DNA from 2 places in the Pseudomonas sp. GL_093 genome. Region 2 is predicted to be linked to the other one. Evidence: predicted binding sites of a transcription regulator. Region 2 holds the regulator's gene; the other holds the start of a gene.

Region 1 (4,056 bases), 2.0 Mb from region 2:
ATGGTCGCCATTTGCCGGGTGAACAGGGCAATGTCCTGCGCCTTGATGCGCTTGCCCATGTTGAAAATCGAGGTGGACTTCTTGCGTACCTTGCCGGGGGTGATGCCCTGCTTGCGCAATTGGGCCTTGATCAACGCCGGATTCTGACCGCTCAACTCGCCGGTCATTTTGGTGCCTTTGCGGTCCGTGCCTTCCCAGGCATAGACGCTGATTTTTGCTGCTTTGACCGCCATATTCAGTCCTTGGTGACCCGGTTGATTTCTTCAAGGCTGGTGATGCCTTGCATGGCCTTGAGCAGGCCCGACGTACGCAGGTCATTGAAACCGTCCTTACGCATCTGGATGTCGATTTCCAGTGAGTTGCCTTCGGCCATGATCAGCCGTTGCAGGTCCGGGGTATTTTTCACCACTTCATAAATCCCGACTCGCCCTTTGTAACCGTTGTTGCAGTGATCGCAACCGACTGGCTCATAGATCGTAAATGAGCCGATCCGTTCCTCGGGGAAGCCTTCCTTGAGCAGCGCCTCCCGGGGAATCTCGATGGGTTTCTTGCAATGGCTGCATAGCTTGCGCGCCAGGCGCTGGGCAATGATCAGGCTGATCGAGGTGGCAATGTTGAAACCCGGAATGCCCATGTTGTGCAGGCGAGTCAGGGTTTCGGCGGCGCTGTTGGTGTGCAGGGTCGACAGCACCAGGTGACCGGTCTGGGCGGCTTTGATGGCGATTTCGGCGGTTTCGAGGTCGCGGATTTCGCCGACCATAATCACGTCCGGGTCCTGACGCAAAAACGAGCGCAACGCTTGGGCGAAGTCCATTCCCTGCTTGGGATTGACGTTGACCTGGTTGATGCCTTCCATGTTGATCTCCACCGGGTCTTCGGCGGTGGAGATGTTGATGTCCACGGTGTTGAGAATGTTCAGCCCGGTGTAGAGCGACACGGTCTTGCCCGAGCCGGTGGGCCCGGTCACCAGAATCATCCCCTGTGGCTGCTTGAGTGCGGCCATGTACAGGTCTTTCTGGTCGGGCTCATAGCCGAGGGCGTCGATGCCCATTTGGGCGCTGGATGGGTCGAGGATCCGGATCACCACTTTCTCGCCCCAAAGGGTCGGCAGGGTATTGACCCGAAAGTCGATGGATTTGCTCTTCGACAGGCGCATCTTGATCCGCCCGTCCTGGGGCCGGCGCCGTTCGGAGATGTCGAGGCTGGCCATGACTTTCAGTCGCGAGGCGATGCGGTTGGCCAGTTGAATCGGCGGCTTGGCGACTTCACGCAGCATGCCGTCGGTGCGCATCCTCACGCGGTAGGTTTTTTCGTAGGGCTCGAAATGCAGGTCGGAAGAGCCGCTCTTGATCGCGTCGAGCAACATCTTGTGGACGAAGCGCACCACGGGTGCGTCATCGGCATCCTGGCCGGCGATGGCGTCTTGCTTGTTGTCATCGATTGACTCGATGTCCACACCATCGAGGTCAACGTCGGCCATGTCTTCCAGGCCGGTGCCTTGGGTATCGAAGAATTTCTCGATGGCGTCGCTGAGCTTGTCTTCCTCCACCAGGATGGCTTCGGTATTCAGCCCAGTGCTGAACTGGATGTCATTGATGGCTTGATGATTGGTCGGGTCGGAAACGCCCACGAACAACTTGTTGCCGCGCCGCCAGAGGGGCAGGGCGTGGTGCTGACGGACCAGTTTCTCGCTGACCAGCCCTTTGGGTTGTGTTTCCTTGTCCAGGCAACTGAGATCAAGCAGCGTCATGCCGAAGTGCTCCGAAGCGATCTCGGCGACCTGGCGACTCTTCACCAGTTTGTTCTGCACCAGATAACTGACCAGGGAGATTTTGTTGCGTTGGGCTTGCTGATACGCCTGTTGCGCGCTTTTGTCAGTGAGCAGCTCGGCCAGGACCAATTGCTTGGCCAGACCGCTAAGGGCGATGTCATTCATTGGGATTCCAAGCGCAGACAGTTCATGACTTATAGCCTAGTCAAGCGGAGGAACCAAACCAGCGGCGTTCAGGTGACAAAAAGTGTCAGATAGTGCGGATTCTGGGGGTAGGAAAAGGTTTTTTGTCGATCGCACGCCCCGCCAACACGGGGCGAAGGGTTTGGCATGGGCTGTGCTGCGGCTAGTTCAGATCATGAGATTTCGACTCATGCATGGAGCTTGTCTATGAATACTCAGAAAGGTTTTACGCTTATCGAGCTGTTGATCGTGGTGGCGATCATCGGGATTCTGGCGACGTTTGCCATTCCGGCTTACTCGAAGTATCAGGCGCGGGCGAAGATGACGGCGGGTGCAGCCGAAATTTCGGCGCTCAAGGTGAATTTTGAGGACGCGGTCAACTCGGGTACTGCGGCCCCGACTGTAGCCACTTTTGCTCCAAATGCCGCCAATTCGCAGAATTGCACGATTACTGCCGTTGCTGGCGGTACAGGCATTCTCTGCACAGTGAAAACCCCGCCAGCGATTATTGCTGGTGCGACTGTGACTCTGACTCGAGACCCCGTTAATGGTTGGTCATGCGCCACCAGCGTCGGTGCCGATTTCGCGCCAGCAGGTTGCACACACCCGTAATTTGTAACGCGGTTAAAGCGGTTTGAAGTGCCTCTGTCGACAGACAGGGGCATTTTTTGAAGTGCGTATCAGACTCAAGTACAAAAAACCCGATAATTCATGGCCTTAGGCCCATGCCCAAAACCCGCAACTTGCATGTAGAAAAAATCAAAGTCATGCAATTTGCATGATTCCGAAAATTAGCAATTTTCATAACATATTGATTTATATGGAGTTATTGCCTGTCTCAAACTTGGCACAGCGTTCGCACTATCTCCAGTAACCCTGCTGACAAGACACGCAGCAGACTTTATGAAAAACAGGAGTTACTCGTATGAAGAAGTTCGCTATCGCTGCCGCTACTGCTACCGCGTTGACCCTGACCATGGCCAACGTCGCATTTGCACAGACCACCCAAGCCACCCAGGCTCCGATGACTCTGGCGGCGGGTGAAGTCACCAAAGCCAAAGAAGCTACTTCCGATACCTGGATTACTACCAAAGTTAAAAGTGACCTGGTAACCGAGAAAGGCATTCCTGGCACCGACATCAAAGTCGAAACCAATAAAGGCGTCGTGTCCCTGTCGTCCACCGTTGCGGTGACTGACGCTCAGAAAGCCACCGCTGTGGCGATCACCAAGAAAATCAAAGGCGTCAAAGCGGTCTCCGCTGACGGCCTGAAAGCCGAGTAAGGCAAGACTTCTCGCCTGGACTGGGAGAAGGCGCGGCAGACGGGCCGAGCAATACGTCTGCCGCCCCAGGAGAGTTCATGCGAAAGGCCATAAGGATGTGGCCATTACAGGCCCCGGACATTCGTGTCAGGGGCCTGTTCTATTTGTGAGCGACGCAAAACAAAATGTGGGAGCGAGCTTGCTCGCGATTGCTGGCTAACATTCGACACCTTTGTTGAATGAAAGACCGCTATCGCGAGCAAGCTCGCTCCCACATTTGACTGGGGTCTACATAAGATTGTGGGGGACTCAGTTACCGCGCTTGCTGGTGATCTGCTTCAAACGATTACCTTCAAAGCGCAGATACTGGTACATCCCGCCGTTGGGTCCGTAGGTCCATTCCTCGACTTGAAACTCTTCCCGTCGGTTAGCGCTGCGCTTGTAGCCCAACAGATCACGGCTGACCGGTTCACCGCATTTCTGCAGCACTTCGCTGGACCTGTCCCCGACACTGACCAATTGGCTGCCGCAGCGCAGGGTATCCGCCGCCGAGGCCTGACAGGCAGCCATTGCCAGAGCCAGGCTCATCAGCCATTTCGCGCCCATCACTCGGCGTCCAGATGCAGCGGTGTAACCACCCGACCGTCACTTTCCGCTTCGCCGAGGTTAGCGTCGATGAAGTACACGCGGTCATCGGCCAACTGACCCTTGTCGACCAGATAGTCCTTGATGCTGCTGGCACGTTCCTGACCCAACTGACGCAACAGCACGTCGCTGGAGCTCCAGAACTTGATCACGTCTTCGCGCATTTTTACCGTGCGTTCTTCCTTGCCAAGATCCT
Region 2 (4,056 bases):
CAAACTCTCGGTAGCCGACAACATCATGGCGATCCTCGAGACCCGCAAGGAACTCGACAAGGCCGGTCGTCGCAAAGAGCTGGAAAGCCTGCTGCAGGAATTCCATATCAGCCATATCCGCGACAACCTCGGGATGAGCCTGTCCGGTGGTGAACGCCGCCGTGTGGAAATAGCCCGGGCACTGGCCACCAACCCGAAATTCATCCTGCTCGACGAACCGTTCGCCGGCGTGGACCCGATTTCGGTGGGCGACATCAAACAGATCATCTATCACCTCAAGGCCAAGGGCATTGGTGTGCTGATCACTGACCACAACGTCCGTGAAACCCTGGATATCTGCGAAACCGCCTACATCGTCAACGATGGCCAGCTGATCGCCGAAGGTGACTCTGCCACCATCCTGGCCAACGACCTGGTCAAGGAAGTGTATCTGGGCCATGAGTTCCGCCTGTAAGCACTGAGGTGTCTGGCTGGTTGCCCGGGCGCTTGTCTCGATAAAAAATCAACATTTTTTTATTGTTACAGCGCTCTAGGCAAACGCTGCAGTTTCGGGCATATAATTTGCTTATGTTTGGCGCTCCGGCGCCCTGTAGTGGATGGCGCATGTGCGCCGGCGAATAAGGTGTTAAGCCCCTGCCATGAAACCATCGCTAGTCTTGAGAATGGGCCAGCAGCTGACGATGACACCGCAGCTGCAACAGGCCATCCGCCTGCTCCAATTGTCGACCCTGGACCTGCAACAGGAAATCCAGGAGGCCCTGGAGTCCAATCCGATGCTCGAACGCCAGGAAGAAGGCGACGACTTCGATAACGCCGACCCCTTGGCCGACAAAGCCGAACAGCAACCCAACGTCGACATTCAGGAACCCTCCTACCAGGAAACCGCCCCGACGGTTGATAACCTCGAGGAAGGCGACTGGAACGAACGCATCCCCAACGAACTGCCCGTCGATACTGCGTGGGAAGACGTCTACCAGACCAGCGCCAGCAGCCTGCCCAGCAACGATGATGACGAGTGGGACTTCACCACCCGTACATCGGCCGGCGAAAGCCTGCAAAGCCACCTGCTGTGGCAACTGAATCTGGCACCGATGTCCGACACTGATCGCCTGATCGCCGTGACCCTGATCGACTGCATCAACAATCAGGGCTACCTGGACGAAACCCTCGAGGAGATTCTCGAAGCCTTCGACCCGGAACTGGACATCGAACTGGACGAAATCGAAGCCGTCCTGCACCGCATCCAGCAATTCGAACCCGCTGGCATCGGTGCCCGCAACCTGGGCGAATGCCTGCTGCTGCAATTGCGTCAGTTGCCCGCCAAGACGCCTTGGCTGGTCGAGGCCAAACGCCTGGTCAGCGATTACATCGACCTGCTCGGCAGCCGCGATTACAGCCAGCTGATGCGTCGCATGAAGCTCAAGGAAGACGAACTGCGCCAAGTGATTGAACTGGTGCAGAGCCTCAACCCGCGCCCAGGCTCGCAGATCGAGTCCAGCGAAGCCGAATACGTCGTTCCCGACGTGATCGTACGCAAGGACAACGAGCGCTGGCTGGTCGAGCTGAACCAGGAATCCGTGCCACGACTGCGGGTCAACGCTCAATACGCCGGTTTCGTGCGCCGCGCCGACACCAGCGCCGACAACACCTTCATGCGCAATCAGTTGCAAGAGGCCCGCTGGTTCATCAAGAGCCTGCAAAGCCGCAACGAAACCCTGATGAAAGTAGCCACTCAGATCGTCGAGCATCAGCGCGGTTTTCTTGAATACGGCGACGAAGCCATGAAACCGCTGGTCCTGCATGACATCGCCGAAGCGGTGGGCATGCACGAGTCGACGATTTCACGGGTGACCACGCAGAAATTCATGCATACCCCTCGGGGCATATATGAACTGAAATACTTTTTCTCCAGCCACGTCAGCACCTCCGAGGGCGGTGAATGCTCGTCGACGGCGATCCGCGCGATCATCAAAAAACTGGTTGCCGCGGAAAATCAGAAAAAGCCGTTGAGTGACAGCAAGATCGCTGGTTTACTGGAGGCACAAGGCATTCAGGTGGCTCGCCGCACCGTCGCCAAGTACCGCGAATCCCTCGGGATCGCGCCTTCGAGCGAACGTAAGCGGTTGATGTAGAGCCACGCCACAGCGTTCCAGTGGCAGGCATTTCTGCCTGCCGCTTTATGCACTGGCAACGAAGGAGAAGCTGTATGCAAGTCAACATCAGTGGACACCAACTGGAAGTGACCGAACCTCTTCGCACCTACATCGGCGAAAAACTCGAACGATTAGAGAGGCATTTCGACAAAATCACCAACGTGCAAGTCACGATGACGGTCGAAAAGCTCAAGCAGAAAATCGAAGCCACGCTGCATATTCCCGGCAATGAAGTGGTCGCAAACGCGGAGCATACCGATATGTACGCGGCGATCGACGCACTGACCGACAAGCTGGATAAACAACTCAAAAAGCATAAGGAAAAGACCCAAAGCCTCCTCCAGGGCGCGACCGGTCGTTAACACTCCCAACCCATGATCCGACTTGAAAGCATCCTGACCCCCGGCCGTTCCCTCGTGAACGTGCCGGGCGGCAGTAAAAAGAAAGCCCTTGAGCAAATTGCCAACCTTATCCACAAAGAAGTGCCGGATCTGGAGATGCAAGATGTCTTCGAGGCTCTGATTGCCCGTGAAAAACTCGGCTCAACCGGTTTTGGCAACGGCATCGCCATTCCCCACTGCCGCCTGAAGGGCTGCACCTCGCCCATCAGCGCCCTGATGCACCTTGATGCACCCATTGATTTCGACGCCATCGACGGTGCCCCGGTTGACCTGCTGTTCATTCTGCTGGTCCCGGAAGCCGCTACCGATGCGCACCTGGAGTTACTGCGCCAGATCGCCAGCATGCTCGACCGCAAGGAAGTGCGCGAAAAACTGCGCAGCGCCCCGAGCAATGAAGCCTTGTATCAGGTTGTCCTGGACGAGCAAAACGGTCATTAATCATGCGCTTGATCATCGTCAGTGGCCGCTCCGGCTCAGGTAAAAGTACCGCACTCGATGTTCTCGAGGACAACGGCTACTACTGCATCGACAACCTGCCCGCCGGCCTGCTGCCGGAACTGGCCGAACGCGCGTTGATTCACACCGAACTGGCACAACCGCTGGTTGCCGTATCCATCGATGCGCGCAACTTGCCGAGTCACCTGTCGCGGTTTCCCGAACTACTGGAAGAAGTGCGCAGCCGGCATATCCAGTGTGATGTGCTTTATCTGGACGCCGACGAAGAAACCTTGCTTAAACGTTTCTCGGAAACCCGCCGTCGTCACCCGCTAAGCAATGCCAATCGCTCGCTGGCCGAAGCCATCGACGATGAGACCGCCCTGCTCGGGCCGATTGCCGACCTCGCCGATCTCAAAGTAAACACCACCAACCTGAACCTGTATCAGCTGCGAGACACCATCAAGCTGCGCCTGCTGAACCAGCCGGAACCCGGTACGGCGTTCCTGGTGGAGTCTTTCGGCTTCAAGCGTGGCATGCCGGTGGACGCTGATCTGGTGTTCGACGTGCGCTGCCTGCCGAACCCTTACTGGAAGCCAGAGTTGCGCGATCAGTCCGGGCTCGACCAACCGGTTGCCGAGTACCTGGCGGCACAGCCGGACGTCGAAGAGATGTTCCAGGACATATCCACCTACTTGTTCAAGTGGCTACCACGCTTTGCCGCCAGCAACCGCGCTTATGTCACCATTGCCATTGGTTGCACCGGCGGCCATCACCGCTCCGTCTACCTGACCGAACGTCTGGGCCAGGCCCTGCAAAAATCCCTGAAGAACGTCCAGGTTCGCCACCGCGACCTCAGCTAAAGGATTCACACCGCGATGCCTGCTCTGGAAATTGAAATCATCAACAAGCTGGGCCTGCATGCCCGCGCTTCTGCAAAATTCGTTGGCGTCGCCGGTGAGTTCAAGGATTGCACGATCAGAGTAGGACGCACGCCGGAATCCACGGTCGACGGAAAAAGCATCATGGCAATGATGATGCTCGCTGCGGGCAAGGGCACCAAAATC

What was found. Region 2 encodes sigma-54, which starts transcription at its own class of promoters, with help from an activator protein. Its sites were predicted from a motif close to ANTGGCATNNANNTTGCTNT; they were not measured.
Region 1: a site for sigma-54 is predicted at 2,096-2,115, ahead of AC3IUE_RS27790 (pilin). Genes of this name have one in related genera too.

What each region holds. Positions count from the first base shown of each region.
Region 1 is NZ_CM174448.1:6,029,252-6,033,307, reverse strand. It holds gene AC3IUE_RS27800 (type II secretion system F family protein) at 1-233, opposite strand, end outside; gene pilB (type IV-A pilus assembly ATPase PilB) at 236-1,936, opposite strand; gene AC3IUE_RS27790 (pilin) at 2,162-2,566, shown strand; gene AC3IUE_RS27785 (BON domain-containing protein) at 2,880-3,236, shown strand; gene AC3IUE_RS27780 (DUF2845 domain-containing protein) at 3,525-3,821, opposite strand; gene AC3IUE_RS27775 (DUF748 domain-containing protein) at 3,821-4,056, opposite strand, start outside.
Region 2 is NZ_CM174448.1:1,004,060-1,008,115, reverse strand. It holds gene lptB (LPS export ABC transporter ATP-binding protein) at 1-454, shown strand, start outside; gene AC3IUE_RS04395 (RNA polymerase factor sigma-54) at 639-2,132, shown strand; gene hpf (ribosome hibernation-promoting factor, HPF/YfiA family) at 2,207-2,515, shown strand; gene ptsN (PTS IIA-like nitrogen regulatory protein PtsN) at 2,528-2,992, shown strand; gene rapZ (RNase adapter RapZ) at 2,995-3,852, shown strand; gene AC3IUE_RS04375 (HPr family phosphocarrier protein) at 3,868-4,056, shown strand, end outside.